3 regions of the Kribbella sp. NPDC050241 genome follow, and region 3 is predicted to be linked to each of the others. Evidence: riboswitches for the same ligand, from Rfam matches in the RefSeq annotation. Region 3 holds a riboswitch; each other region holds the start of a gene.
What was found. A riboswitch is a leader RNA that binds a small molecule or an ion and turns the genes downstream of it on or off. The one in region 3 is predicted to bind ZMP and ZTP.
Positions count from the first base shown of each region.

Region 1: another riboswitch for ZMP and ZTP. It lies ahead of ACIBG5_RS04665 (glycine hydroxymethyltransferase); the one in region 3 lies ahead of ACIBG5_RS25555 (5-aminoimidazole-4-carboxamide ribonucleotide transformylase).
Region 2: another riboswitch for ZMP and ZTP. It lies ahead of ACIBG5_RS07510 (bifunctional 5,10-methylenetetrahydrofolate dehydrogenase/5,10-methenyltetrahydrofolate cyclohydrolase); the one in region 3 lies ahead of ACIBG5_RS25555 (5-aminoimidazole-4-carboxamide ribonucleotide transformylase).

Region 1 covers NZ_JBITJE010000001.1:1,000,951-1,011,093, forward strand. The annotation lists gene ACIBG5_RS04645 (CU044_5270 family protein) at 1-511, opposite strand, end outside; gene ACIBG5_RS04650 (RNA polymerase sigma factor) at 508-1,101, opposite strand; gene ACIBG5_RS04655 (GbsR/MarR family transcriptional regulator) at 1,162-1,632, opposite strand; gene ACIBG5_RS04660 (MFS transporter) at 1,696-3,249, shown strand; gene ACIBG5_RS04665 (glycine hydroxymethyltransferase) at 3,303-4,751, opposite strand; ZMP/ZTP riboswitch at 4,780-4,861, opposite strand; gene ACIBG5_RS04670 (acyl-CoA dehydrogenase family protein) at 4,888-6,513, opposite strand; gene ACIBG5_RS04675 (YhjD/YihY/BrkB family envelope integrity protein) at 6,532-7,842, shown strand; gene rsgA (ribosome small subunit-dependent GTPase A) at 7,990-9,057, shown strand; gene ACIBG5_RS04685 (SDR family NAD(P)-dependent oxidoreductase) at 9,089-9,832, shown strand; gene ACIBG5_RS04690 (EamA family transporter) at 10,008-10,143, shown strand, end outside.
Region 2 covers NZ_JBITJE010000001.1:1,588,729-1,598,871, reverse strand. The annotation lists gene arc (proteasome ATPase) at 1-590, shown strand, start outside; gene ACIBG5_RS07555 (hypothetical protein) at 793-1,134, shown strand; gene ACIBG5_RS07550 (phosphotransferase) at 1,142-2,374, opposite strand; gene dop (depupylase/deamidase Dop) at 2,457-3,977, shown strand; gene ACIBG5_RS07540 (ubiquitin-like protein Pup) at 4,053-4,262, shown strand; gene prcB (proteasome subunit beta) at 4,271-5,113, shown strand; gene prcA (proteasome subunit alpha) at 5,150-6,007, shown strand; gene ACIBG5_RS07525 (NUDIX hydrolase) at 6,004-6,618, shown strand; partial or broken gene ACIBG5_RS07520 (beta-N-acetylglucosaminidase domain-containing protein) at 6,626-7,636, shown strand; gene ACIBG5_RS07515 (beta-N-acetylglucosaminidase domain-containing protein) at 7,803-8,408, shown strand; ZMP/ZTP riboswitch at 8,409-8,498, shown strand; gene ACIBG5_RS07510 (bifunctional 5,10-methylenetetrahydrofolate dehydrogenase/5,10-methenyltetrahydrofolate cyclohydrolase) at 8,529-9,371, shown strand; gene ACIBG5_RS07505 (phytanoyl-CoA dioxygenase family protein) at 9,394-10,143, opposite strand, start outside.
Region 3 covers NZ_JBITJE010000005.1:433,304-443,446, reverse strand. The annotation lists gene ilvC (ketol-acid reductoisomerase) at 1-841, opposite strand, end outside; partial or broken gene ilvN (acetolactate synthase small subunit) at 1,036-1,539, opposite strand; gene ACIBG5_RS25570 (acetolactate synthase large subunit) at 1,540-3,288, opposite strand; gene ilvD (dihydroxy-acid dehydratase) at 3,583-5,250, opposite strand; gene ACIBG5_RS25560 (hypothetical protein) at 5,310-6,299, opposite strand; ZMP/ZTP riboswitch at 6,338-6,422, shown strand; gene ACIBG5_RS25555 (5-aminoimidazole-4-carboxamide ribonucleotide transformylase) at 6,450-7,361, shown strand; gene ACIBG5_RS25550 (MMPL family transporter) at 7,367-9,634, opposite strand; gene ACIBG5_RS25545 (AAA family ATPase) at 9,774-10,143, opposite strand, start outside.

The DNA.
Region 1 (10,143 bases), on a different contig from region 3:
CGCTGTTCCACGTCAGGCTCACGTCCTCCGGGATGATCGCCGAGGTGACCCGCTCCTTACTGTCGACGGCCGTCGACAGGTTCCACGCCTGCATCCGCACCGTGTGCGACCCGGCGTCGCCCGGCAGCGTCTTGTCGGCGGCCGCCGTCGCCGCGAGCGCCAGCAACGCCGCCTTGCCCGGCCGGCCCTGCGCGAGCTCGGCATCCAGCAACGGCGGAGTCGCCGCCATCGCGACCCCACCCGACCCGAACGGGTCGACGACCACCACCCCCGCGGCCGCGACCGCCACGGCCCCGGCCACGCCGACCAGCACCGCGCGCCGCCGTACCTTTCCACGACGGGCAGGTACGTCGGCCGCCCGTACGCCGTTGACCGGAGCAACATGCTCCTCCGCGGCCAGCCGGGTCGCGATCCGTTGCAGTCCCGCCAGTTCGCGACCTGTCAGCGGGCCATCTGGGATCCCGGACGCCGGGTCGACGCGCTTCAGTGTGTCGAGGTCGTTGGTGTTCATGAACGTTCTCCCTGCGTCTTGGACTCAGCTGTTCGCACGACCGTGGAACCGACCGACCGTCCCTGGGTGCTCCGCGCGCGGTCGTCGTACTGCGCCTGCGCCGTCTTCAACCGAGCTCTCGCGCGGTGCAGCCGAACTGCCGCGGCCGCCCTCGAGCAACCAAGTGCCGTCGCGAGATCGGCGCCACGCAGTTCCTCCCAGCCCGCCAGCATCAGCGCCTCTTGGTCGGCCGCGCTCAGTGTCCGCAGAGCAGCCAAAGTCCCGGCCAGCTGGTCGGACCACTCAAGCCGCTCGTCCGCGGCCGGTCCGGTCCTGGTCACGAGGTCGTTGCCGGCGCGTTGATATGCGGCAGTCGACCGCTGCCGACTGCGCCGTCGATCGGCCAGCACGTTCGCCGCGACCCGGTACAGCCACGGCAACGCCCGGTCCTGCGGCAAATCCGTCCGCCGCCTCAACGCCGTCAGGAACACGTCCGCGGTCACATCGTGCGCCTCGTCGGCATCCCCGATCCGGCGTACGACGTACCGCAGGATCGCGCGATAGTGCTCCGTATACAGCTGCTCAAGATCGGCCCCGGTGGGCTCGGTCATCGGTTCCACACCCGTCTATTGCCGATCACAACAAACGATTACAGCCGATCAAAGGAGCGTTCAGCGGGGATGTTCGGCGCGCCAGTTCTTGATCATCTGGTCCATGTCGGCGTGGATGAAGGCGAAGAAGTCGGCGGCTTCGGAGAGGCGGCGGCCGACCGGGTTGCCGGGGCCGAACAGCTCCGCGCCGGAGCGGCTGCTGGACTCCCATTCGCTCAGCGCGAGATTGCGCCGTTCGAGGATGGCGGCGAAGACGTCGTCGCGGATCCGGTAGTGGTCCTTGCGTGAGCCGGGTTGCCGCTCGCGGGTGATGAAGGAGACCTGGATCAGCTGCCGGACCGCGCCGGACACCGCGGGCTGGCTGATCTTCAGCGATTCGGCCAGCTCGGCGGCCGTCATCGTCCCGGTCGGGCTGACCAGCATCCGTCCCATCACCCGGGCCGACATGGTCGGGACGCCACTGTTCGCCAGGATGCCGGCGAAGCGCTCGACGAATTGGCTGACCTCTTCGGGAGTGGGTTCGGGCGCCATGGTTGAAGACTACAGTAATTTGATCTATCGCAACTATCACAAATATCTGATAATTTGCTCGACATGACCACCTCCTCCGTTGCCGAAGGGCCGACGCTCACCGGCGCCCGCCGCTTCGGAGTCCTCTTCGCACTCTGCCTGGCCGTGCTCGTGCTCGGCCTCGACACGACCGTGCTGAACGTCGCGCTGCCGACCCTGGCCGCCGACCTCGACGCGTCGACCAGTCAGCTGCAGTGGATGGCGAACAGCTACAACCTGGTTCTCGCCGCGCTGCTGTTGCCGGCCGGACTGCTCGGCGACCGCTTCGGGCGCCGCAAGATCATCGCGATCGCGCTGACACTGTTCGGCGCAGCGTCGCTCGCCTGTGCGCTGTCCGACTCGGCCGGCCAGCTGATCGGCGCCAGGGCGTTCCTCGGCGTCGGCGCCGCGATGATCGTGCCGGTCGCGCTGTCCTTGATCACCGTGCTGTTCCCCACCGAGGTCGAGCGCAAGAAGGCGATCGGCTTCTTCGTCGTGGCGAACAGCATCGGTATGCCGGTCGGCCCGATCGTCGGCGGCCTGCTGCTGGACCACGCCGGCTGGCAGTGGATCTTCTACCTGAACGTGCCGATCGCGCTGATCGCCGCGATCGCTGTCAGCCTGCTGGTCCCGGAGACCCGCAGCTCGCGCCGGCCGGCGATCGACTGGCTCGGCATCCTGCTCTCCAGCACCGGCCTGGCCTCGCTCGTGTACGGCGTGACCAAGGCGGGGGAGACCTCGTGGACCGACGGCACCACGGTGCTCTTCCTGGCGCTGGCCGTCGTACTCCTTGCTGTCTTCCTGCTCTGGCAGCGGCGGAACTCCGACCCGCTGATCGAGCTGCGGCTGTTCGGCGAGAAGGTGTTCACCGGTGGGGCGGTGCTGCTCACCGTCTCGGTGTTCGCGATCTTCGGGTTGCTCTTCACGATGCCGCAGTACTTCCAGGGCATCAACGGGTCCGACGCGCTGCACACCGGTCTCAAGCTGCTGCCGTTCATCGGTGGAATGACGGTCGGGGCGAAGCTGGCCGAGCCGGTTGAGGCGAAGGTCGGCACCCGGCTGGTGGTGATGGCCGGGTTCCTGGTGATGGCCGCCGGGTTCCTGCTCGGAGCCTTCACCGATCTCGGCACCGGCTACGGCTACACCGCGATCTGGTTCGTGGTGGTCGGGTTCGGCCTCGGCTGTTCGATGCCGCAGGCAATGAACGCGGCGCTGGGTGTGCTCGACCCGGAGCGGGCCGGCACCGGATCCGCTCTACTGCAGGCGTTCCGGCAGGTTGGCGGCACCGTCGGTGTAGCTGTCCTCGGCACGGTGCTGAACTCGGTCTACCGGCACAACGTGGACACGACCGGACTGCCGGCACAGGCGGCTGACGCGGTCGAGAAGGGGCTGGGTGGCGGGCTCTCAGTCGCGACCAAGGTCGGGTCTGCGGACCTGCTCGGCGACGTACGCGACGCGTTCATGACCAGCCTCAACACGACCATGTGGGTCTCGGCCGGCATCGCGGTCGTGGGCGCCGTACTGGCCGCCGTACTGATGCCGAAGCAGGCCACCAAGGCCTCGCAGGAGGCGCTGATGGGGATCAAGCAGGACGCCTGACAGAGCAGCGCGGCGCCTGCTCCCGAGGGGAGAGCAGGCGCCGCGCGATGACGTCAGTTGAGCTCGAGGCCCGGGTACAGCGGGTGCTTGTCGAGCATCTCGGCCGAGGCGGCCTTGACCTTGTCGGCAACGCCGTCGGCCAGCACGTACTTCGCCTTGGACGGTGCACCGGCGGCCGTTGTCGTCGGCGTCGTCGAAGACAGCACGTCGACCATCAACTCGGCGACCCGGTCGAACTCGTCGGCCCCGAAGCCGCGCGTGGTCAGTGCCGGCGTACCGATCCGGACGCCTGAGGTGTACCAGGCGCCGTTCGGGTCGCGCGGTACGGCGTTCCGATTCGTCACGATCCCCGCGTCGAGCAGCGCCGACTCGGCCTGCCGCCCGGTGATCCCGTACGACGAGACGTCGAGCAGAGCCAGGTGGTTCTCGGTGCCATCGGTGACGAGCTTGACGCCACGCTTCATCAGGCCCTCCGCGAGCACGACCGCGTTGTCTGCGACGGCCTGCGCGTACTCCTGGAACGACGGCTGCCGGGCCTCCGCCAGCGCGACCGCCTTCGCCGCCATCGTCTGGCCGAGCGGACCACCCAGAACCATCGGGCAGCCGCGGTCGACGGCGTCGGCGTACTCCGGCTGGCACAGCACCATGCCGCCGCGCGGGCCGCGCAGCGACTTGTGCGTGGTCGTCGTGGTGACGTGCGCATGCGGGATCGGGTCGAAGTCGTCGGTGAAGACCTTGCCCGCGACCAGGCCGGCGAAGTGCGCCATGTCGACCATCAGCGTCGCGCCGACCTCGTCGGCGATCTCGCGCATCGTCGCGAAGTTCACCTTCCGCGGGTACGCCGAGTAGCCGGCGATCAGGATCAGCGGCTTGAACTCCCGCGCCTTGCGGGCGACCTCGTCGTAGTCGAGCAGCCCGGTCTCCGGATCGGTGCCGTAGGAGCTCTGGTGGAACATCTTGCCGGAGATGTTCGGCCGGAAGCCGTGGGTCAGGTGACCGCCGGCGTCCAGCGACATACCGAGCATCTTCTGGTCACCGAACGCCCGGCGGAGCTTGGACCAGTCCTCCTCGGACAGGTCGTTGACGTGCTTCGCGCCCGCCTCGGCCAGCGCCGGGGACTCGATCCGCTGGGCCAGGATCGCCCAGAAGGCGACCAGGTTCGCGTCGATGCCGGAGTGCGGCTGGACGTAGGCATGCGGGGCGTTGAACAGCGCCGTGGCGTGGTCGGCCGCGGCCTGCTCGACGGTGTCGATGTTCTGGCAGCCCGCGTAGAAACGGTGCCCGATGGTGCCCTCGGCGTACTTGTCCGAGAGCCAGTTGCCCATCGTCAGCAAGGTGGCGGGGGAGGCGTAGTTCTCGCTCGCGATCAGCTTCAGCGAGGAACGCTGGTCGGCCAGTTCGGCCTTGATCGCGCCGGCGACGGTGGGTTCCACCGCGGCGATCACCTGGAGCGCGTTGTTGTACGCGGCCGACGCGGCGGCGGCGTCGAAGGGTTGAGTCATCGTTGTCTCTCCTGCGGTTGCAGTGGGTCGTGGGCACCCAGGCGCACGGTGCCGACAGTCTTCGCTCCCCGGTGGTTCTCCACCTCAGCGCGCCAGTCGCGACGCGGCCACCCTATCGTGCTGCCGCGGCTCAGAGTCAGAGGCTGCGGTCGGTGATCAGGCCGAACGGCGTGGTCCGCGGGAGGGTGCCGAAGACGCCGCCCCAGTCGTTCGCCAGTCGGGACGCGACGAAGGCGTCCGCGACCGCGGGTGTGGAGTGCCGGACGAGCAGGGACGCCTGAAGGCAGAGCGCCATCCGCGCCGCCAACCGGCGGGCGCCCGCCTCGGCGCCCTCGACGTCAGCAAGCGCTTGCAGTACGTCGTTGACCGCGGTGTCCAGGCGTTCGTCCGCACCCCGCGCCGCGCCGACCTCCAGCAGCCAAGCCTCGAGCGACTCGGGCCGTCTGAGGGCTCGCAGTACGTCGAGTGCGTTCACGTTCCCCGACCCTTCCCAGATCGAGTTCAGCGGGGACTCCCGGAACAGCAGAGGCATCCCGGACTCCTCGACGAACCCGTTCCCGCCGAGACACTCCAGGGCCTCGGCGGCCATGAACGGCGTCCGCTTACTCACCCAGAACTTCGCCAGCGGCAGCCCGATCCGCCGGAACGCGGCCTCCTGCTCGTTGCCGTTGGTCGACGCATCAACCGCCGCCGCAAGCCGCATCGCGAGCGCTGTCGCAGCCTCACTCTCGAGCGCCAGGTCGGCCAGCACGTTCTGCATCGCGGGCTTGTCGGCGAGCAGATCACCGAACGCCGAACGATGGCGGGTGTGCCAGAGCGCCTCGACCAGCGCGCGCCGTTGGAGAGCGGCCGAGCCGAGGACGCAGTCCAGCCGGGTCGCGGCCACCATCTCGATGATCGTGCGGACCCCGGCGCCCTCGTCGCCGAGGCGGTAGCCGACCGTGCCGTGGAACTCGACCTCGCTGGACGCGTTCGACCGGTTCCCGAGCTTGTCCTTCAGCCGCTGCAGGGCAAACGCGTTCCGGTTGCCGTCGGCAAGCACGCGCGGGACGACGAAGCAGCTCAGTCCGTCCGGCGCCTGCGCCAGTACCAGGAAGACGTCGACCTGTGGCGCCGAGCAGAACCACTTGTGCCCGTTCAGCTGGTATTCACCGTCGTCACCGGCCGGCGTCGCGGTGGTCAGGTTCGCCCGGACGTCCGAGCCGCCCTGCTTCTCGGTCATCCCCATCCCCGCGAGGACGCCGCTCTTGGTGGCCGCAGGCAACCGGCGTACGTCGTACTGGCGCGAAGCCAGCTGCGGGACCCACTCCTTGGCGAGCCGTTCGTCCGCCCTGAGGGCGGGGACGGCGGCGTACGTCATCGAGATCGGGCAGCCGTGGCCGGGCTCGACCTGGGACCAGACGTAGAAGCCGGCCGCGCGGGTCAGGTGCGGGGAGGGCCGGTCGCTCGTCCACGGCGCGGCCTGCAGCCCGAAGCCGACGGCGCGCTCCATCAGCCAGTGCCAGGACGGGTGGAACTCGACCTCGTCGATCCGGTTCCCGTACCTGTCGTGCGTGCGCAGGACCGGTACGTTCTGGTTCGCGGGGAGTGCCTGAGCGAGGGCCTCTTCGGAGCCCGCGAGCTCGCCGATCCGGGTCAGCCCGGGATCGTCCGCGAGGTCGGCGTACGGACGCAGAGCGTCACCGAGGGCCGTGTCCCGGGTGAAGAAGTTCACCCCCTGGAGTGGGGGAGCCTGATTCGTTACCGCGAATGGGTCCGCCATGTCAGTACGGTAAGCGGTATGGCACGTTCAGGGGCAAGACCCGCGGGTGGGAGCTCCCTCTCATTGGCATGGGTCCGCAAAATCCCCGCGACGACCTGGAAGCTGCTCACCCAGACCATCGGTGTCTGTCTGCGCTACCGGGTCACCGGTCTCGCGGCGGAGGGGGCGTTCTTCGCGATCCTCTCGCTGCCGCCGCTGATTTTCGGGCTGGCCGGAAGTCTCGGTTACATCGCCGGCAAGTACTTCGAGGTCGAGACGATCGACGACATCAAGGCGCAGATCGTCGAACTGGCCGCCCGGGCGCTGACCGCCGACTCCGTCCAGGGTGTGATCGTGCCGACCCTGGACCAGGTCCTGAACGGCGGCCGGCCGGACGTCATCTCGATCGGTTTCGTGCTCGCGCTGTGGTCCGGCAGCCGCGCGCTGAACGTGTTCGTCGACACCATCACGATCATGTACGGGATGGGTGGCAAGCGCGGCATCGTCCGGACCCGGGCGCTGTCGTTCTCGCTGTACTGCGCCGCCCTCGTGATCGGCGTGATCGTCCTCCCGCTGGTGCTGGCCGGACCGGACGCCGTACAGGCTCTGCTGCCGCACCGCCTCGATTTCCTGAACCAGCTGTACTGGCCCGTCGTCACGATCCTGTCCGCGGGCTTCTTGAACACCCTGTACCACCTGTCGGTGCCGGTGCGGACGCCTTGGGTCTCCGATCTGCCCGGGTCGTTCCTGGCGCTCTCGATCTGGATCCTGGGCAGCTTCGTCCTGCGCTGGATCCTGCAGAGCACGGTCGGCGGTACGTCGATCTACGGTCCGCTGGCGGCACCGATCGCCGTACTGATGTGGCTCTACATGACCGCCATCGCGGTGCTGATCGGCGCGGCGCTGAACGCGGTCGTCGACCGGCTCTGGCCGCACAAGGTCCGCGTGACGGAGACGGCGAAGGAGACCGTGGACGAGGTCGAGCCGGTGATGAAGGCGGAGTCGGAGCCGCATCACGACAACCCGCTGACCCCGGTCGAGCAGGAGCGGCCGGAGATCGAGGTCGCGCGGAAGGTCGAGGGCCTCGGCGTACCGGCGGCGGACCAGCCGCCCAAGGCCCCGTCGTCAGAGCGGCCGCCTACGGACCGGCCACCTACGGACCGGCCGCGGACGGACCGGCCACCGAAGGCTCCGGCGGCCGAGCCGGGACCGAAGACCGAGGTCGCCGAGCCGGCCCCCGCGCCGGCGCCGCAGCGCAAGCCCGAACCGGCCTCCGGGCCGGCGCCCCAGCGCAAGCCCGAGCCGGTCGGAAAACCCGGTGCGCAAACTGACACCGACGACCTACGCTGACGCCATCAGCCGGTCCTGGACCAGGACCGCAGGACTTGGAAGGGAGGCCCCCGCCATGAGCTTGGATCAGGCCCACCGGGCCGATGTCTCCCACCCCGTCCGTCCGCTGAGCTGACCTCGCGGCCGGACCCTCCGAAAGGTTCGCCGATGTCAGCCACACTCCAGGCCCTGGGACTCGACAGTTCCACGGCCGACTACCTGAGCTCTGTCCCGGCCGAGCTCGTGCCGGGACGCGTCTCCCGGGTCGACAAGGGCCTGGCGACGGTACTCACCGAGGACGGCCCGGTCCGCGCGACGTGGTCCAGTGCGCTCCTTGCCGCGGTGGCCAGTGACCCCCAGGCCGGCCCATGTACAGGGGATTGGGCCGTACTGCGGTACTGGCCGGACGACCGGATCACGGTCGAGTCCCTGGCTCCACGGCGTACGGCGATCGTGCGCGCGGAGGTCGGTGGTTCGTCCAGAGGCCAGGTGCTCGCGGCCAACGTCGACGTGATCGCGATCGTCGTCGGCCTGGTACCGGAGCCGAACATCGTCCGGATCGAGCGCTTCCTCGCGCTGGCGTGGGAGAGCGGTGCGCGGCCGGTCGTCGTACTGACCAAGTCGGACCTTGTCGGCGATGCCGACGCCCTCGCTGAGGATGTGGCGCGTGCTGCGCCGGGTGCCGACGTACTGGTGTGTAGTGCGACGACTGGTCAGGGCCTGGAGTCGGTACGGACGCTGCTGGATGGTGACGCGACTGTGGCGCTGCTCGGGTCGAGTGGTGCGGGGAAGTCGTCGCTGGTGAACGCGCTGGCCGGTGTGGAGCTGCTGGACGTGCAGGACATCCGTGAGGACGGGAAGGGCCGGCACACCTCGGTCCGGCGTGAGCTGATCGTGCTGCCGAATGGCGGCGTTGTGATCGACACGCCTGGGCTGCGGGGGATCGGTCTGCAGGAGTCCGGTGAGGGTTTGGCCGCGGCGTTCCCGGACATCACGGCGCTGGCTGAGCAGTGCAAGTTCAAGGACTGCGCCCATGCCACTGAGCCCGGGTGCGCTGTGCGGGCCGCGCTGGAGGACGGCACGCTGCCGATCCGCCGCTTCGAGAGCTGGACCAAACTGCAGCGCGAGGCCGCCTTCATGGCCCGCCGCAACAACCTCCGCCTCCGCGCCGAAGCCAAGAAACAATGGGCCCGCCAGTCCAAGGCCTACCGCCGCGACGTGAACCCACGCCAATAGGTTGCGTGCTCCCGGTGAAAGGATCGGGAGCATGGATCGTGCTGTGTTGGTGACAGGGGCCTCGCGGGGGATTGGGGCGGCGACGGCGCAGGCGTTCGGGGACGCGGGGGACCGGGTTGCGGTGCACTACGGGGCCTCGGCCGACGCTGCCGAGGCCGTTGTGAAGTCGCTGCCTGGATCAGGGCATGTCCTCGCGCACGCGGATCTGGCTGATCCGGCCGCGATCCAGACAATGGTCGACGACGCCGCGGCCGCTCTGGGCAGGATCGACGTACTCGTGAACAACGCCGGCGTCTACCACCCCCACCGCATCCGGGAGACGACGTACGCCGAATGGCAGCAGGCCTGGGCCGACACCCTCGCGGTCAATCTCGTCGGCCCATCGAACGTCACATGGTGCGCGGTCCGGCACATGGGCCGCGGCGGCCGGATCGTCAACGTATCGTCGCGCGGTGCGTTCCGCGGCGAGCCCAACCAGCCCGCGTACGGCGCCTCGAAGGCGGGCATCGTGTCGTTCACCCAGTCGCTGGCCCGCGCACTCGGTCCGGAAGGCATCGCCGTGACCGCGATCGCGCCCGGTTGGACGACCACCGACATGGCCGCCGTACACCTGACCGGCGAAGGCTACGACCGCCGCCGCATGGAGAGCCCGCTCGAACGCGTCGCCGACCCGTCGGAAGTCGCGGCGGCGATCCTCTACCTGGCGTCGCCGGAGGCCGAGTTCGCCACCGGCACGGTCCTGGACTTCAACGGTGGCTCCCAGCTCCGGATGTAATTCGCTCGGCCGGCTCGCGCTTTCGGGCTAGGGTCCTGTCCGTGCATCGCATCATCACCCCGCCGACCGCCGCTTAGGCGGACGGTCACTCGGTTAGCGCCCAGGTTCTGACCTGGGCTTCTTCGGGCTGTTCGCAGACGACCCATCTCTCCCGCGAACATCCCGGAGTACTTCGATGCTGCACCGACCCACGAAGACGCGCGCCCTCGCCTACGTCGCCCTGGCCGGCCTCGCCTGGGGCACCGGCGGTCCCACCGGCGCTCTGCTGTTCCAATCGAGCGGCCTGACCTCGACTGCCATCTCCTTCTGGC
Region 2 (10,143 bases), on a different contig from region 3:
CGAACCGTGAGGACATGATCGACCCGGCCATCCTGCGACCCGGCCGGCTGGACGTGAAGATCAAGATCGAGCGCCCGGACGCCGAGGCGGCCCGGGACATCTTCTCGAAGTACCTGACCACCACCCTGCCGCTGCACACCGACGACCTGAGCGAGTTCGGCGGCGACAAGGCGGAGTGCGTGAACGGGATGATCCAGCGCACCGTCGAGCGGATGTACACCGAGGCCGACGAGAACCGGTTCCTCGAGGTCACCTACGCCAACGGTGACAAGGAGGTCCTGTACTTCAAGGACTTCAACTCGGGCGCGATGATCCAGAACATCGTCGACCGGGCCAAGAAGATGGCGATCAAGGCCTACCTGGACGAGAACCAGAAGGGTCTGCGGGTGCAGCACCTGCTGCAGGCGTGCGTGGACGAGTTCAAGGAGAACGAGGACCTTCCGAACACGACCAACCCGGACGACTGGGCCCGCATCTCCGGCAAGAAGGGCGAGCGGATCGTCTACATCCGGACGCTCATCTCCGGCAAGCAGGGCACCGAGCCCGGCCGCTCCATCGACACGGCCACCAACACCGGTCAGTACCTGTAGGGACGAAGGCGAAGGCGACGTGTGTCCGCGAACAGCGCGGACCACGTCGCTTCGTCGTGTTGTGCGGCTCGCTCCGCTCGCCGCGAGCGGGGGCTTCGCCACCCGCACCCCCTTGGCGCCGGGTCGGTGTCGGCGTCCAAGAGGGGACGGCCGGGGTTTCCCCTGATTCGACAGGGGCTCGGGCGGGCTTAACTTGGGAAGTATGGCGACGGACGAGGAGCGGAAGGACCTGCGGGCGGCTGTGGCCGCACGGCAGGAGCTGGGGCCGGAGTACGAAGCTGAGATCATCGACAGCTTCCTGGAGAAGCTGGACGCGCGGGAAGCGCATCGGCACCGGCAGGACGACGTACTGGAGGCCGTCGGCCTGAAGCGGCGCGAGACGGACCCCGGCGGCCTGGCGCTCGCGATCATCACAATCGTCGCCGCTATCCCGATCACCGCGATCGCCGCGGACATGCTGGGCCTGATCGGCGTGATCGTCTGCTGGGCCGGCCTGGTCGGCATCAACCTCGCCCGCACCGCCGGCCGCCACACCGGCCGCTGAGCGGTCCTCAGAGGCTGGAGACGATGTCTCTGAGTCCGGTCGCCACGTCGTCGGGCAGGTCCAGCAGCAAGCCGCGGTGAACGCCGTACCAGGGCGACAGGCGCGCCCAGTCCCGGGCGCGCTCGCGCAGCTCGGGGGTGAGGTCGTACGTCTCGGCCGCGCCGGCCGCCACCGCGCTCGGAGCGCCGTCGAGAAGCCACGCCAGGTCGAGGGCGGGATCACCGATGACCGCGTCGGTCCAGTCGATGACGCCGGTGACCCGGCCGTCGGTGACGAGGATGTGGTCCGGACCGAAGTCGCAGTGGATCAGGCTGCTCCGGTGCCGGGCGACGCGGTCGAGCAGGTCCAGGGCCATCGGCCGCAGCTCTGCGGGCAGCAGTGGCACGATCAGGTCCCGGAATTCGTCGAGAGCGATCGCCTTCTCGGCAGCGGCGGTCGCCGCGTCGACGACACCGTGTTCGACTGCTTCGCCGGGGTCGACAGAGTGCAGCGCCGTCAGGAACTCGCCGAGCTTGCGGCCCATGGCCGTGCCACCGTCCTCGAAAGGGATTCCAGGGAGCAGGAGGTGGCGTACGCCGTCCGGTGTCCGCTCGGGCACTGGGACGGGTAAGGGGAGCTGTGGGGCGAGCCAGTGCATGAGTGTGACCTCGGCCAGGAGACGGGGTTCGACCGCCGGGCGGCGAGGGGACCGGTAGAGCCACGGACCGTCGATCCAGGCGTCGCTGTCCCAACCTTCGCTGACGGTCACACCAGGCAGGCCGCGGACGAGGGGACCGAGCAGGGCGGCGGTGTCGGGCATGAACGACCACTCGGGGTCGTCCAGCTTGGCGACGAGGTCGGCGGGGGACATCCAGGCTCCCCACTCGACCTCCTCCGGCTGGTGCTTCACCGGGCCGTCCCAGACGCACGTGTACAGGTACGCGTGGTACCTGGTGTGGTCGTCGGCGAAGTCGTCCTCCGGCAGCCGGGTCAGCTCGGCGCCGGTGATCCCCAGTTCCTCGGCCAGCTCCCGTACGACGGCGTCGTACGGGTCCTCGCCGGCCGCGACGACGCCGCCGGCCGAGAAGTCGTATCGGCTCGGGTAGAGATCCTTGGTCGGCGTACGGCGATGCACGTAGATCTCACCGGCCGGATTCCGGACGAGTACGCCGGTCGCGGAGTGTCGCAGGTTGTCCCGTCGCATCTCCGACCGTGGCCGCGCGTCGATGACCACGTTGTCGTCGTCCAGAATGGCCACCATTTCGTCCACCCGCGAAGTCTCACACGTAACCCTGTGGACACAGCAACGGATTTCGTCGCGGACACCGCGTAGGCTCGTTCGCATGAGTGTTCGGCGGATCATGGGAACCGAGACAGAGTTCGGGATCTCGGTACCAGGCCAGCCCGGGGCGAACCCGATGCTGACCTCGAGCCAGGTGGTGAACGGCTACGCGCAGACGCAGCCGCTCGCGCGCAAGACCCGATGGGACTTCGACGAGGAGCACCCGCTGCGGGACGCGCGCGGCTTCGATCTGAGCCGGGAGGTGGCCGATTCGAGCCAGCTCACCGACGAGGAGACCGGGCTGGCGAACGTGATCCTGACCAACGGCGCGAGGCTGTACGTCGACCACGCCCACCCGGAGTACTCGGCGCCCGAGACGACCAATCCGCGCGACGTGGTGGTCTGGGACAAGGCCGGCGAACTGGTGATCATGGAGGGCGCGCGGCAGGCCCGGCAGATCCCCGGCGCCCCGCCGCTGAACCTGTACAAGAACAACGTCGACAACAAGGGTGCGTCGTACGGCTCGCACGAGAACTACCTGATGCGCCGGTCCACGCCGTTCGCCTCGATCGTGCGGCATCTGACGCCGTTCTTCGTGAGCCGTCAGGTGGTCACCGGCGCCGGCCGCGTCGGGATCGGCCAGGACGGCGCCGCGAACGGTTTCCAGATCAGCCAGCGGGCCGACTACTTCGAGGTCGAGGTCGGCCTGGAGACGACGCTGAAACGCCCGATCATCAACACCCGCGACGAGCCGCACGCGAATCCGGACCGGTACCGCCGGCTGCACGTGATCATCGGCGACGCCAACCTGTCCGAGATCTCGACGTACCTGAAGGTCGGCACCGCATCGCTGGTGCTGGCGATGATCGAGGACGGCTGGTTGACCGACGACCTGAGCGTGGACCGCCCGGTCACCGCGCTGCACGAGGTCAGCCACGACCCCACCTGTACGCACCTGATGACGCTGAAGGACGGCCGCAAGCTCACCGCCGTCCAGCTGCAGACGGAGTACCTGGAGCAGGCCCGCAAGTACGTCGAGGACAAGTACGGCGACGACGCGGACCGGCAGACCAAGGACGTGCTGCACCGCTGGGAGCAGATCCTGGACCAGCTGGCCATCGACCCGATGAAGCTGGCCGACCAGCTCGACTGGGTGGCGAAGTACAAGCTGCTCCAGTCCTACCGCGACCGCGACGGCCTGGAGTGGGACGACCCGAAGCTGCACCTGGTCGACCTGCAGTACGCCGACCTGCGCCCGGACAAGGGGCTTTACTACAAGTTGGTAAAGGCCGGCCGGATGCAGCGACTCGTCTCCGACGAGGAGATCCGGATGGCGGTCTCACACCCGCCGACCGACACGCGGGCGTACTTCCGCGGCCGGTGCATGCAGCAGTACGCGCCGCAGGTCGCGGCCGCCTCCTGGGACTCGGTGATCTTCGATCTGCCCGGCAAGGAGTCGCTGCAGCGGATCCCGACACTGGACCCGCTGAGGGGCACGAAGGCGCATGTCGGGGCACTTCTTGACCAATGCGACACCGCGAGTGACCTGGTTCGCACCATTACTGGGGGCGCCGCCGGGTAGGGTCGCCGTATAAGGAAACACTGCGGGGGTCGGTTGGGCGGCCGCCGCAGGCGGCGGTTCTAGGAGGTGTGTGCCATGGCGAAGGACGGCGGTCAGCAGCACAAGCAGCCGAAGCGTTCGTCGACCGAGGAAGAGGTCGAGCAGGTCGAGGCGTCCGAGGACGTCCAGGAGCGCAAGGAACGGCTCGACGAGGACGTCGATTCGATCCTGGACGAGATCGACGAGGTGCTCGAGGAGAACGCCGAGGAGTTCGTCCGCGGATTCGTGCAAAAGGGTGGGGAGTGAACCGCTCGATGACTTTTGATGCCTCCGGCCGGTTGCCGGAAGCCTTCCTGATCCCAGGTGGCTCGTCGTTCATGGACTTCCTGGCCGGGCACGCGCCCGACCTGTTGCCTGGACGGCGCAGCCTGGGGTCGGCCGATTTCTCCCACGACGTCCCGCACGGTACGACGATCGTCGCGGCCACCTTCCCCGGTGGCGTGGTGATGGCCGGCGACCGGCGGGCCACGATGGGCAACATCATCGCCCAGCGTGACATCGAGAAGGTGTTCCCCGCCGACGAGTACTCCGCGGTCGCGTTCGCGGGCTCGGCCGGCTTCGGGATCGAGATGGTCCGGCTGTTCCAGGTCGAGCTCGAGCACTACGAGAAGCTCGAGGGCGCGACCCTCAGCCTGGACGGCAAGTCCAACCGGTTGAGCGCGCTGATCCGGGGCAACCTGGCGATGGCGATGCAGGGCCTGGCCGTGGTGCCGTTGTTCGCGGGCTACGACGAGGACATCAAGGGCGGCCGGATCTTCTCCTACGACCCGACCGGCGGGCGCTACGAGGAGACCCACTTCCACAGTGTCGGCTCGGGCTCGCTCTTCGCCCGCGGCGCGCTGAAGAAGCTGTACCGCGAGGACCTGTCCGCGACCGACTGCGTGACGGTGGTGATCCAGTCCCTGATCGACGCCGCTGACGACGACTCGGCGACCGGTGGCCCGGACATGCTGCGGCGGATCTTCCCGGTGGTCGGCGTGGTCACGGCGGACGGCTACAAACGGCTGCCCGAGGACGAGGTGGCCGCGATCGTGGACCGCGTCTGGGCCGAGCGGCACCAGCGCCCCGACGGCCCGGCCTCGGCCTCCCTCACCTGACCTGACCCCATCGACCGATAGAGGACGACACCTTCGATGAGCGTTCCGTTCTACGTCTCGCCCGAACAGCTGATGCGGGACCGGGCCGACTTCGCCCGCAAGGGCATCGCCAAGGGCCGCAGCGCGATCGCACTGCAGTACGCCGACGGCATCCTGTTCGTCGCGGAGAACCGCTCGCCCGCGCTGCACAAGGTGGCCGAGATCTACGACCGGATGGCGTTCGCCGCGGTCGGCCGGTACAACGAGTTCGAGAACCTGCGGATCGCCGGCGTCCGGCTGGCCGACATGCGTGGGTACTCCTACGACCGGCGCGACGTGACCGGCCGGGCGCTCGCCAACGCCTACGCGCAGACGCTGGGCGCGATCTTCTCCTCCGGCGGTGAGAAGCCGCTCGAGGTGGAGATCCTGGTCGCCGAGGTCGGTGCCAGCGCCGCCGACGACCAGGTCTACCGGCTCACCTACGACGGCTCGATCGCGGACGTCCGCGGGTACGCCGTGATGGGCGGGCCGGCCGAGCAGGTCGCGGAGTACGTCGGCGAGCACTTCCAGGAGGGCATCTCGCTGGCCGGGGCGCTCCGGCTGGCTGTGGATGCGCTCGGCCACGACGGCACCGAGGTCCGGCAGCTGACGTCGGACCAGATCGAGGTCGCGGTTCTGGACCGGACCCGGACCCAGGTCCGGAAGTTCAAGCGGATCTCCGTGGAGACGCTGGAGCGCATCCTGTCCGAGTCCCGCCCGGCCGAGGACGCGAAGCCCGCGGCCGACGGCAAGGCGAGCGAGGACACCCCGGCCGCGGAGGACAGCACAGCATCCTCCTCGTCCGACGACGCCCCGCCGGCGGACGACGTACCCATTGCTCCACCGGAGGAGCCGGACGACGACCGGCCGCTGTGAGCGAGCCGGAATGGCGTTCAGCCGCCGCGGACTCCGCGGCGGCTGAACTGTCTCGGCCCGGTGACCCGACGGCCTGGGAATTGGTGGGTGAGGAGCTGGGCTTCCACCGGTTCCTGACGGTGAAGTTGCGGCGGTACCGGCTGCCGGACGGGCGTGAGGTCGAGTGGGACGTGTTCGGCCCGAAGTCCGACGCTGGGATCAGCGCCGGTGTCACGGTGCTGCCGTTGACGCCGGAGGGACGGATCGTGACGATCCGGATGTTCCGGGCCGGACCCGACCGGATCGTGACGAACCTGCCAGGTGGGCTGGTCGAGCCGGGGGAGGACCCGGCGCTGGCCGGTGCGCGGGAGCTCGAGGAAGAGACCGGGTACACCTGCGAGACGCTCGACCTGGTCGGCTGGCAGTGGTCCTCGGCGTCGTCGACGTACCGGAAGTACATCGCGATCGCGCGCGGCTGCCGGCCGGACGGCAAGCAGTCACTGGACGAGACCGAGGACTGTGTGCCGGTCGAGCTCACTGTCGATGCGTTCCGTGCCGAGCTGCGCACACCAGGCGCGATGACCGGAGTCGACGCGGCCTATCTAGCGCTGGATCACGCCGGACTGCTGTAGTAGGGCAATGACGCCTGAGCCTCAGCAGACCACCCACCGCGACGACGGCTTCGACCTCGGCGACACCGTCGGGCTGGTACACGGCCCGACGACCGATGCGGACGCCGAGCGCGTCGTCCGCGAGACCCTGGCACGGGCCGGCGTACGGACGATCACCGACGGCGAGTCTGCTGTCACTGTGCGGCTCGGAGGCACGAACGCGGCTGCCGACGGGTTGCCGCTCGAGGGGTACGTCGTTGCCGTCGGCGACGACCAGGTCGTCCTGGACGGTGTCGATCAGCGCGGCACCTTCTACGCCGCGCAGACCTTCGCACAGCTTGTCCAGGGCAACCATGTGGAGGGCGTCGAGATCCGCGACTGGCCGACGATGCGGTACCGCGGCTCGATCGAAGGCTTCTACGGTACGCCGTGGTCGCACGCGGACCGGCTCGACCATCTGGACTACCTCGGCACGCACCGGATGAACACCTACGAGTACGCGCCCAAGGACGACCCGTACCACCGCGAGCAGTGGCGCGACCCGTACCCGGCCGACAAGCTGGCCGAGCGTGCGGTGCGGAACAAGGTCGACTTCACCTTCGCGCTGTCACCCGGCCTGTCGATCCGCTACACCGACGACAGCGACTTCCAGGCGCTGATCGCCAAGTTCGAGGCCCTGTACGCGCTGGGTGCGCGCGCGTTCAATGTGGCCCTGGACGACATCGAGTACGAGAAGTGGCACAGCGCCGAGGACGAGGAGAAGTACGGCGCCGGCGGTGGCGGAGCCGGGCGCGCACAGAGCGAGTTGCTGAACCGGATCCAGCGCGAGTGGGTCGCGACCAAGCCGGACCTCGCCCCCCTGCAGATGGTCCCGACCGAGTATTACAACGTCGACGAGACGCCGTACAAGCAGGCGCTGCGGGAGCAGCTGGACAGCGCGGTGGTCGTGCACTGGACCGGTATCGGCGTCGTACCGGAGACGATCACGAGCGCACAAGCGGCCGAGGCGAAGGCCGTGTTCGGGCACGACATCCTCATCTGGGACAACTACCCGGTCAACGACTACGCGGCCGCCCGGATCCTGCTCGCGGCGGAGGTCGACCCGGAGACGGTTGTTGAGAATGACCCTTTGCAGTCCGTTGCCGGCCTACAGCGGTCGCGAGCCTGGTCTGGCCGACCAGGTCGTCGGCGTGATCTCGAACCCGATGAACCAGGCCGGGGCCAGCAAGATCGCGCTCTACTCGTTCGCCGAGTTCGGCTGGAACCCGGCGACGTACGACGAGCAGGCCTCGTGGCACCGCGCGCTCGCCGAGCGGGCCGGGGGAGACGCCGAGACGATCGCTGCGCTGGAGGTCTTCGCCGACCTCACCACCTATGACGGCCGGCTGCACCTGGTGAACGCGCCGGTCCTCGCCGCGCAGACCGCCGCGTTCTGGAAGACCTGGAAGACGGGCGACCTGGCCGGGGCCATCGCGCAGCTCGAGCCGTACCTCGAGGCGATCGAGAACGCTCCGGCCCGGATCCGCGCCGGGGTGTCCGACCCGTCGTTCGCCGACGAGGCCGGAGCCTGGCTCGATGCGACCTTCCTCTGGGCGCAAGCACTCCGCGAGTCCCTCCGGCACCTCGAAGCAGTGGCCGAAGGCAACAGCTCGGACGCCGCCACGACCCGGGACCAGATCGACCACCTGGTCACCCAGGCCAAGACGATCCGCGACACCCGCCTGCCACACTCCAAGACCCATCCCCAACTCGGTGACCCTGTCATCGAGACCTTCCTGACCGAGGCGACGGAGGGTGGCCGGGTATCCTGAGCGGTGGACCGCGACTGGCGCTGAGGTGGACGACCACCGGGGAACGGTCCGCCGGAGGATCCGGCCGAGCCGCGCGCCTGGGCACTTGACCTGTTGTCGACGCCCAAGGGAGCGCGCGCTATGACTGCCACTTTGATGACCGGTACCGACGTTGCCGCCGAGATCGTGGCGAAGACGGCCGACCGGGCCCGTGCACTGCAGGAGCGGACCGGGGTCCAGCCGTGCCTGGCCACCGTGCTGGTCGGTGACGATCCCGCGTCGGCGACGTACGTGCGGATGAAGCAGAACCGGTCGAAGAAGGCCGGCATCGGGTCGCGGAGCGTGGTACTGCCCGCGGAGACGACGACCGAGGAGCTGGTCGCTGAGCTGACCAAGCTGTCCCAGGACGCGGCGGTGCACGGGATCCTGCTGCAGCACCCGGTGCCTGCGCAGATCGATGAGCGGGCCGCGTTCGAGGCGATCGACCCGGCCAAGGACGTCGACGGCGTGACCACGCGGTCGTTCGGTGCGATGGCGTTCGGTGAACCAGGCTTCCGGTCCGCGACGCCCGGCGGGATCATGCGCCTGCTCGAGGCGTACGACGTGCCGATCGCCGGGGCGCACGCGGTCGTGATCGGCCGCAGCCCGATTCTCGGCAAGCCGGCCGGGATGTTGCTGCTGGCATCGAACGCGACCGTCACCTACACGCACTCCCGAACCACCGACCTGCCCGCGATCGTCCGGACCGCGGACATCGTGGTGGCCGCGGTCGGCCGGCCGAACTTCGTCCAGGGCGACTGGCTCAAGCCCGGCGCGGTCGTCGTCGACGCCGGCTACAACGAGGGCAACGTCGGGGACGTCGACTTCGCCGCCGCGGCCGAGGTCGCGAGCCTGATCACACCGGTCCCCGGCGGGGTCGGTCCGATGACGATCGCCCTGCTCCTGGAGCAGGCCGTCGACGCCGCCGAGGCGCAGACCCGCTAGGGCACGGCTCTAGCGACGTGTCCTAGCGGTCGCAGCCGCCGTCCTTGTCGGCGCGGGAATGCGGGCGCGCGATGTCGTCGATGCCCTTGTAGGCGTACGGGTCGGTCCCGGCTACCATCACGATGTCGCGGTAGTCGTGCTTGCCGACATGGACGCCGGCCGGCACGGAATGCCACGGGAGCAGCGACTCCGCGCTCATGTAGTGGTTGGCGAGGGCCCGGCGGAGTCCGCGCCGCGTGGTGTTCGGCAGTGATCGGTGCAGCAGGTAGCCGTTGAAGATCACCGCCGAACCCGCCGGCACCTCGACCGGTACTGCGTCGTCGTCGGTGTAGGGGAAGTCGAACAACTCCACCGTGCAGTCGAAGCGGAGATCGTCCTGCTCCCGATCGGGATAGATGACACCGCGCCGGTGCGAGCCCGGAAGCACCCACAGGCAGCCGTTCTCCACGGTGGCGTCGTCGAGCGCGATCCACACCGCGGTCAGCGAGCGGTCCCTGGTCGGGATGAAGAACTCGTCCTGGTGCCAGGCCTGGCCCGGCTTGCCCTCGGACTTGATGAACAGCATCGACTGCATCGCCTTCACGTTCGGCCCGATCAGCGCGGTCAGTGCGGTCACCACGCGCGGTGCGCGCAACGCGGCCAGCGCCACGTCGGACACCTTGTGGGGCTGGTGAATGCACAGGTACTTGCGCACGACGTCCTCGCCCGGCTCCGTGCTCGGGCTGCCTTCGACGGCTCCGAGGTCACCGCGGCACAGGTGCTCGGCCGCTGT
Region 3 (10,143 bases):
CGGTGATGTCGCCGAGGACCTCCTTCATCCGCTGCTTGACCGACGCGTCGATGATGCGGGGCCCGGACACGTAGTCGCCGTACTCGGCGGTGTCGGAGACCGACCAGCGCTGCTTGGCGATGCCGCCTTCGTAGATCAGGTCGACGATCAGCTTGAGCTCGTGCAGGCACTCGAAGTACGCGACCTCGGGCTGGTAGCCGGCCTCGGTCAGTACCTCGAAGCCGTTCTGGATCAGCGCGGACACGCCACCGCAGAGGACGGCCTGCTCACCGAACAGGTCGGTCTCGGTCTCCTCGGTGAAGGTGGTCTTGATGCCGCCGGCCCGGAGGCCGCCGATGCCCTTGGCGTACGACAGCGCGAGGTCCCACGCCTTGCCGGTGGCGTCCTGCTCGACCGCTACCAGCACGGGTACGCCGCGACCCTCGGTGTACTCACGGCGGACCAGGTGGCCCGGGCCCTTCGGGGCGACCATGAACACGTCCACGCCGGCCGGCGGCTTGATGTAGCCGAACCGGATGTTGAAGCCGTGACCGAACACGAGCGCGTCGCCGTCGACCAGGTTCGGCTCGATGGCCTCCTTGTAGAGCTTGCGCTGGGCCGGGTCCGGCGCGAGGACGACGATCACGTCGGCCTCCTCCACCGCCTCGGCCGGGCTGAGTACGCGCAGGCCCTGGGCCTCGGCCTTGGCCCGGCTCTTGGAGCCCTCGGGCAGGCCCACCCGGACGTCGACGCCGGAGTCGCGCAGGGACAGCGCGTGCGCGTGGCCCTGGGAGCCGTAGCCGAGAACGGCCACGTGGCGGCCCTGGATCACCGACAGGTCGGCGTTGTCGTCGTAGAACATTTCAGCAGCCACTTTGGCGCTCTTCTCCTCTGTAGATATTCGGTACGGCGCTTGTTGTCGGCTCAGCCCTGGCGGGCCGGGGCCACGGGTCGGCCCGGCGGCGGCGCCGGCACCGGGTGATGGGGGCGCTCGGCGGGTTGCGCCTGCAGGTTCGGGGGACCCGACGCGACGTGCGGCGGTGGCACCGGGACCGGCCGTAGCGTGCGGTCGGAAATGGAGCGACTGCCCCGGCCGATCGCCACCATGCCGGACTGCACCAGCTCGCGGACGCCGAACGGTTCCAGCACCCGCAGCATGGCCTCGAGCTTCTCGGGATTGCCGGTCGCCTCGATCGTGATCGCGTCCGGAGCCACGTCCACCACCTTCGCACGGAACAGCTGGACGGTCTCCAGCACCTGTCCCCTGGTCAGGGTGTCCGCCTTGACCTTCACCAGCAGCAGTTCACGCTGCACGGTCTGGCTGGGCTCGAGTTCGACGATCTTGATCACGTTCACCAGCTTGTTCAGCTGCTTGGTGATCTGCTCCAGAGGCTGCTCGTCCACGCTGACCGCGATGGTCATCCGGGACACCTCCGGGTGCTCGGTCGGACCGACCGCGAGGGAGTCGATGTTGAACCCGCGGCGCGAGATCAGCGCGGCCACCCGGGCCAGCACTCCATGCTTGTTCTCGACCAGGATGCTCAGAGTGTGTTTCGACATTTAGAGCTCCTCGGTGTCCCAGGCCGGCGCCATGTCGCGGGCGATCTGGATGTCGTCGTTGCTGGTGCCGGCCGCGACCATCGGCCAGACCATCGCGTCGCGGTGCACGACGAAGTCGACCACCACCGGCGCGTCGGTGACCGCCATCGCCTTCTCGATCGTGGCGTCGACCGAGTCGCGGTCGGAGCAGCGCAGCCCGACGCCGCCCATCGCCTCGGCCAGCTTGGCGAAGTCCGGGATCTGGGCCGAGTGCAGATCGGTGTTGGAGTAACGCTTGTCGTAGAACAGGGTCTGCCACTGCCGGACCATGCCCAGGGACTGGTTGTTGATCACGGCAACCTTGATCGGGATGCCCTCCAGCGCACAGGTGACCAGCTCCTGGTTGGTCATCTGGAAGCAGCCGTCACCGTCGATCGCCCACACGGTCTTGTCCGGCCGGGCGACCTTGGCTCCCATCGCGGCCGGAACGGCGTACCCCATCGTGCCGAGGCCGCCGGAGTTCAGCCAGTGACGCGGCTTCTCGAACGGGAGATAGTGCGCGGCCCACATCTGGTGCTGCCCGACGCCCGCGGTGTAGATGGCGTCCGGGCCGGCGATCTGGCCGATCCGCTCGATCACGTACTGCGGGGACAGGCTGCCGTCCTCGGGCTCGTCGTACGCGACCGGGTACTTGGCCCGCACGGCCTCGAGCTGGTGCCGCCAGGTGTCGTACGACGGGGTCCGGCCGGCGTTCGCGATCTCGGTGTGGAGCGCGGCGATGAGGTCGGTGATGACCTCCTTGCAGTCACCCACGATCGGCACGTCGGCGGCCCGGTTCTTGCCGATCTCGGCCGGGTCGATGTCGGCGTGGATGACCTTCGCCTCCGGGGCGAACGAGTCGAGCTTGCCGGTCACCCGGTCGTCGAAGCGGGCACCCAGGCAGATGAGCAGATCGGAGCGCTGGAGCGCGCCGACCGCGGAGACCGAGCCGTGCATGCCCGGCATGCCGAAGTGCAGGTCATGGGTGTCCGGCAGCGCGCCGCGGGCCATCAGCGTGGTCACCACCGGGATGCCGAGGAGCTCCGCGAGTTCCTTCAACTCGGCGTGGGCCTGAGCCCGGATCACGCCGCCGCCGACGTACAGGACCGGCTTCTCGGCCGCGGCGATCAGGCGGGCCGCCTCGCGCACCTGCTTGGGGTGCGGCCGCGTCACCGGCCGGTAGCCGGGCAGCGACAGTTCGGTCGGCCACTGGAAGTCGACCCGCGCCTGCATCGCGTCCTTGGTCACGTCGACGAGCACCGGACCGGGCCGGCCGGTCGAGGCGATGTGGAACGCCTCGGCCACCGTGGTGGCGATGTCGTTCGGGTCGTTGACCAGGAAGTTGTGCTTGGTGATCGGCATCGTGATGCCGCGGATGTCGGCCTCCTGGAAGGCGTCCGTCCCGATCGCGGCGCTGGCCACCTGGCCGGTGATCGCGACCAACGGGACCGAGTCCATGTACGCGTCCGCGATCGGCGTCACCAGGTTGGTCGCGCCGGGCCCGGAGGTCGCCATGCACACGCCGGTCTTGCCGGACGCCGAGGCGTACCCCTGGGCGGCGTGGCCGGCGCCCTGCTCGTGACGTACCAGGATGTGGCGGATCTGGGTCGAGTCGAGCATCGGGTCGTACGCCGGGAGGATCGCGCCACCCGGGATGCCGAAGACGGTGTCCACTCCGGCATGTTCCAGTGCGCGGATCAGAGCCTGTGCCCCGGTCAGCTGCTCACTCATGAGTGCCTTCCCTCAGTCCTGTCACGATATGGCCTTGACGATCTGGCTTGTCGCGACCGATCCATCCTCGCTTGTGGCTGCTGCTTCGCGATATCTGGGTCGCAGATAGTCGCATTGGCAACAAAAAACCCCTTCCGCCGGTTGGCTGAAGGGGCGCGCTCGACTCAGTGGTCGCGTCAGTCGGCGCGCCGCACAAGTACGAGGAGAATCGATCGCATGTAGGCAACAGTCGCCGACGGAATGCGATCGGGTCAAGTTCGGCTCGGCGTTCTCTCATATCGTGAGATGACTGTCTTAGATGCAGACAGCCCCTTCGGACGCGGAGCGGACCAGGCGGGTGTACTTGCCGAGCACGCCCTTGGTGATCGCCGGGGTCTTCGGGGTCCAGCCAACCTTGCGGCGTTCGAGTTCCTCCGGGCTGATGTGCAGGTCGAGCGTGCGGTTCTTGACGTCGAGGGTGATCCGGTCGCCGTCACGGACGAACGCGATCGGGCCGCCGTCGACGGCCTCCGGCGCGACATGGCCCACGCAGAGCCCCGTCGTACCGCCGGAGAAACGGCCGTCGGTGAGCAGCAGGACCTCTTTGCCGAGACCCGCGCCCTTGATCGCACCGGTGACCGCGAGCATCTCGCGCATCCCAGGGCCACCCTTCGGGCCTTCGTAGCGGATCACCACGACGTCGCCGGGGTTGAGTCCGGCGACCGCGTCCATGGCCGGGCGCTCCCCGTCGAAGACTCGCGCCGTACCTTCGAAGACGTCGGAGTCGAAGCCGGCGCTTTTCACCACCGCGCCCTCGGGCGCGAGCGAGCCGTGCAGGATCGTGATGCCGCCGGTGCCGTGGATCGGCTTGTCCAGCGCGCGGATGATCGTGCCGTCGACGTCCGGCGGGGCGATGTCGGCGAGGTTCTCAGCCATCGTCTTGCCGGTAACGGTGAGGCAGTCGCCGTGCAGCAGGCCGGCATCGAGGAGCGAACGCATGACGACCGGGATGCCGCCGACGCGGTCCACGTCGGTCATCACGTAGCGCCCGAACGGCTTGAGGTCGCCGAGATGCGGGACCCGGTCGCCGATCCGGTTGAAGTCCGCCAGGGTCAGGTCGACGTCGGCCTCGCGCGCGATCGCGAGCAGATGCAGTACGGCGTTCGTGGAGCCGCCGAGCGCCATCACGACGGCGATCGCGTTCTCGAACGCTTCCTTGGTGAGGATCTGGCGGGCCGTGATCCCCTTCTGCAGAAGGCCGACCACGGCTTCGCCGGACTTACGCGCGTAGCCGTCGCGACGTCGGTCGACCGCGGGCGGTGCGGCCGAGCCGGGGAGCGACATACCGAGCGCTTCGGCGGAGGCGGCCATGGTGTTCGCGGTGTACATGCCGCCACAGGCGCCTTCGCCCGGGCAGATAGCGCGCTCGACCGCGTCCACCTCGTCCTGCGTGATCAGGCCACGCAGGCAGGCACCGACCGCCTCGAACGCGTCGATGATCGTGACGTCCTTGTCGCCGAGCCTGCCGGGCATGATCGAACCGGCGTACAGGAAGACCGAGGCCAGGTCGAGCCGGGCCGCGGCCATCAGCATGCCGGGCAGCGACTTGTCGCAGCCGGCCAACAGCACCGAGCCGTCCAGCCGCTCGGCCTCCATCACGGTCTCGACCGAGTCGGCGATGATCTCGCGGCTGACGAGCGAGTAGTGCATGCCGACGTGGCCCATCGAGATGCCGTCGGACACGCTGATCGTGCCGAACTCCAGCGGATAGCCGCCGGCCGCGTGCACGCCCTCCTTGACCGCCTTCGCGAGCCGGTCCAGGGACAGGTTGCACGGGGTGATCTCATTCCAGCTCGACGCGACTCCGACCTGTGGCTTGGCCCAGTCGTCGTCACCCATCCCGACCGCGCGAAGCATCCCGCGCGATGCGGTCGCCTCCAGCCCGTCGGTCACCGTCCGGCTCCGTGGCTTCACATCGACCATGCCGGTCACTCTATTCCTCGTAAATCAACAACGCTGCCCTCGTCCGACCGCGCCGGGTCTCAGGACATCTGGTGTGCCACCGCGGTGGCGAAGGCGGTGAGGGCGTCGGGGGCGTTGGTGTAGCCCCAGGGCAGGCTCTCGATCCGGCCTGTGGTCAGGGCGGCGTGCTCCATTGCCGCTGCCTTCGCACCGACTGCCTTCAATGCGAACGACATCGCACCGTGGGCGGAGATGTCCTCCGGCTGTTGCTCGCGTCCGGGGGTCCACCATTTGTCCCGCGCGGCCAGCAGTTCCTCCCGCCGGTTCGAGACCTCGTGCGTCAGGCGGGCGCCGCGCTGCAGCCGGGAGAGCTCGCTGTCGCCGAGTACGTCGACCCACACCTCGTTGATCACCTGTGCGGCGACGGCACTCAGGGCGCTACCCGGCTGTGCGTTCGCCACCACCTGATGACCGAAGTGCACGAGCTCGGCGAGCTCCAGGCCCGACCACTTCGGGGCCAGCACCTGCACCCGTCCGCTGTGCGCGGCGTAGCTGTCGGGATGCCGCTCCACCGCGGACCGAAAGACCTTGTCCTTCACCTCCATCGACGACTGCAGTCCAACCGTCACCCACTGCAGCACCTCCCACGGGGCCGCATCGTCGGGCGCCGCATCGATCGCATGATTCAGTACTGCGCCCGCGGTCCCGAGGACGTCGTGGAAGGACGCGAACTGCTGCTCGGAGACGTACTTCGCGAGACTCCCGCTCCGCACTTCCCAGGCCTCGAACACCAACGTCTGCCCAAGCCACAGCAGCAGATCCGGATCCCCGGGCAACGCCTCCAGCCGCAATTCCAACTGCTCGCTGTGCCCGACCGCCGCCTGCCCCAGCCCCACCACTCGCACCGACCGCAGCCCGGTATTCACCGGCGTCGCCTTCAGCAACGCCATCCCCGTCGACAGATCCCCCGCACGCACAGCGGCGTACGCTCGATCGAGCTCGGGATCGGCCCACGCCTGATCAAGCCGAAGCCTGGAGACATCCACCGCCTTGCGAGAGAAGATCCCCATGCTCGGATCGTACGTGTGCGGGTTGCTCGAATAGACTGCCGAACGATCGCGACTGGCGAGGGTGGAGTACCACCGGGGAGCGGTCGGCCGGTAAGCAAGGCGTCGTCCGCCTGGGCGCCTCCGATGTGTTTCGATCTCGGAGGTCGCTGGATGCGTTATGGAATGAACCCACACCAGTCCGCCACGATGACCCCGGTGTCCGGTCGGGCGCCGTTCACAGTCGTCAGCGGGAGTCCGTCGTACATCAATGTCTTGGATGCGCTCACCGGTTGGCAGCTCGTACGGGAGGCGGCTGGGGCGTTCGGGGTGGTCGCGGCGGCGTCGTACAAGCACGTCTCCCCTGCCGGTGCTGCGCTGGCGGATTCGGTGAGTGCCGCGTATGTGCGCGCCCGTGATGCCGATCCGAAGTCGTCGTACGGCGATTTCGTTGCGGTCTCGCATCCGGTCGATGCCGAGCTTGCGGGTGTGCTCAAGCGGGTCGTGAGCGACGGGATCATTGCGCCTGGGTACGACGAAGGCGTCGTCGGAGTGTTGGCCGGGAAGAAGCGCGGGACCTTTCTCGTCCTCGAAGCCGATGCGTCCTTCGAGCCTCCGGAGCACGAGGTGCGCGAGGTGTACGGGCTACGGCTGACGCAGCAGCGGGACGACCTGCCGTTGACTCGTGAGCTGCTGGATCCGGGCGTGCCGGATGCAGCGGCCCGGGACTTGTTGCTCGGGATGATCGTGGCGCGGTACACGCAGTCGAACACGGTCGCGATGGTGAAGGACGGTACGACGATCGGCATCGGCGCCGGCCAGCAGTCACGAGTCGACTGCGTCCGCCTGGCCGGCGAGAAAGCAGACGAGTGGTGGTCCCGCCGCTCGTCAGAGCCGCTGACCGGCGTCGCGATGGTCTCCGACGGCGCCATCCCCTTCGTCGACAACATCGACGAAGCCCACCGCCACGGCGTAGCCCACATCGCCGAACCCGGCGGCTCGATCCGCTCCGACGAGGTCGCCGAGGCGTGCGCTGCCCGCGGAATCACGCTGTCACGAACCGGCGTACGCCTCTTCCGCCATTGAGGAGGTCAGGCGACGGGTTCGACCTTGGGGGTTTCTTGGGGGGTTGGTGGGGGTGGGGCCGGTGGGCCGCCTTCCAGTTGGATGTCGGGGACGATGCGGTCGAGCCAGCGTGGGAGCCACCAGGCGCGGTCGCCGAGGAGCGTCATGACGGACGGCACCAGGACCATCCGGACGATGCTGGCGTCGATCAGTACGGCGACTGCCATGCCGACCGCGAGCATCTTGACCGTCGGGTCGTCGTCGAGGACGAAGCTGAGGAAGACCACGATCATGATCGCGGCCGCCGTGGTGATGACCCGGGCCGTCGCGCCGATCCCGATCGCCACGGCGCGATGGCTGTCCTTGGTCGCGATCCACGCCTCGTGCACCCGGGACAGCAGGAAGACTTCGTAGTCCATCGACAACCCGAACACGATCGCGAACATCAGCATCGGCACGAACGACGGGATCGGCACCTTCTCGTCGATCCCGACCAACGAGGATCCCCAACCCCACTGGAACACCGCGACGATCACGCCGTACGCCGCTCCGACCGACAGCAGGTTGAGGATCGCGGCCTTGATCCCGATCAGGAGCGATCGGAACGCGACCGTGAGCAGCAGGAACGCCAGCAGCACCACAGCCCCGATCAGCCACAGCATCCGCCCGGACACCTTCTCGGTGAAGTCGACGTACCCGGCAGTGGTGCCGACGACGAAGGTGGGCTCTTTCTGCCCCGCGAGTACGTCGTCCCGGATCCGGTTGACCAGGTCCTCGGTCTCCGCCGCGGACGGCGACGTGGTCGGGATGACGTTGATGATCGCCGTCGTACCGGAGCTGTTCAGGCTCGGCGGCTGTACGGCGGCCACGCCGGACGTCTTCTGCAGCGTCGACGCGAGACCGTTCAGCAAGGTCTGCTTGTCGGTCGAGCTCTCGGACGGGAGCTGTACGACGACCGTCAGCGGACCGTTCGCGCCCGGGCCGAAGCCTTGGGCAACCAGGTCGTACGCCTTCCGGCTCGAGTCCTGCGCCGGATCCGTGCCGGCGTCGAGCTGGCCGAGGTTCATCGACAGCAGCGGGATCGCCAGGACGAGCAGCACCAGCGTGGCGACGATGCCGTACGGCCACGGCCGGACGCTGACCTTGCGCCCCCAGCGGGCGAACGCGCTCTGCTCGTGCTTGAGGTCGCGCCGCTCGCGCTCCTCGGCCCGGTGTTCGGCCACGGCCACCTCGTCCTCGAGGCCGGCCTCGAGCTCCTGTTCCTCGACCAGGTGGTGCCTGTCGTTGCGGTTCAGTACCAGGAACTTCGCCAGACCGAGCATGGCCGGGATGAGTGTCAGGGCAGCCAGCACAGTGACCGCGACCACGATGGCCGACGACAGACCGAGCGCGCCGACGAACGGTACGCCGGACACATACAGACCGAGGATCGCGATGACGACCGTCCCACCGGCGACCAGGATGGCCGCACCGGAGGTCGACTCGGTCCGGCCGACGGACTCCTCGACGCCTTGGCCGTCGTCGAGTTGTTCGCGATGGCGGGACACCATGAAGAGCCCGTAGTCGATCGCGACGCCCAGTCCGAGCAGGGTCGCGACCGTCGGCGCCGAGACCGGGAAGTCCTTCACGGCCGCGAGCAGACCGAGTATGGCCAGGCCGCCGCCGACGCTGAAGATCGCGGCCACCAGCGGCAGCGCGGACGCGACGATGGACCGGAACATCAGGAACAGCAACAGCAGCGCCAGCGCGAGACCGATCGCCTCCGAGAGCGCATCGTCGGCCTGCTTGCCGATCTGCCCGGCGCCTCCGCCGTACTCGACCTCGAGTCCGGCGGAGCGGGCCGGCTGGACGGCCGCGTCCAGCTTGTCGAGGTAGCTGCTGTCGAGCGACGCCGGCACCACGGAGAACGACACCGGAGCGTTGACGACGCTCCCGTCCTTCGAGATGTACGCCGTCGATGACGTCGCCAGCGGATCGACGGCCGAGACGACGTCAGGCAGCTTGCCGACCGCCGCCATCGACGTCTTGACCGCATCGGACTGCTCGGAGACCGTCCCGGACTTGGCGTGGAAGACGATCGATCCGGAGTACCCGCCGGCCGTGGAGAAGTCCTTGTTCAGGATCGTCAATCCAGCCGACGATTCACTGCCGGGGACCGTGTAGTTGTTGACGTACGTACCGCCGAACGCCGCCCGCAGGACGAACAACCCGACCACGGCAACCAGCCAGCCGGCGATCACGAACCAGTGAAATCGTGCGGCCCCTCGACCGAGCCGATCCAGAAACACATGCACAGGGCGCCCCCTCCCCCAGGCGCCCCCAGGCCCGGCCACGCCGCGCGCCCCTTCGCCGACAGTAGGCTGGGCGCGACCCCGCGACAACCCCTCGGTCACTGTCCGTATCTCTACGCCACCGCAGGATCGCTCTTCGTCGTCAGCCGACCAAGCGGAAGCGTTGGGAGGAGACCGCCCGCCGTACTTCGTCCGCCGTCCGCTGCACGTCGAGCCCGCTGGTGTCGATCGCATGCGACTCCAGCTCACCCAGTTCGGCGAACAACTGGTGCAGCCCGGTGATCGCCTCGGCATCCTTCAGTGAGTCGCCGCCCCGGTCCCGGGCCCGGGCCAGCGTGGTCTCGAGATCCGGCCGGAGTACGACGTACGACAGGACCAGGCCGGCCTGCTCCGCGGCGGCGCGGAACGGTGGCACGTAATGGAGGCCGACGACCCCGTCCACCACGACGTCGTACCCGCCTCGTGCGTACGTCGTCGCCGCCGCGACGATGACGTCGACGACCACGTCGTTC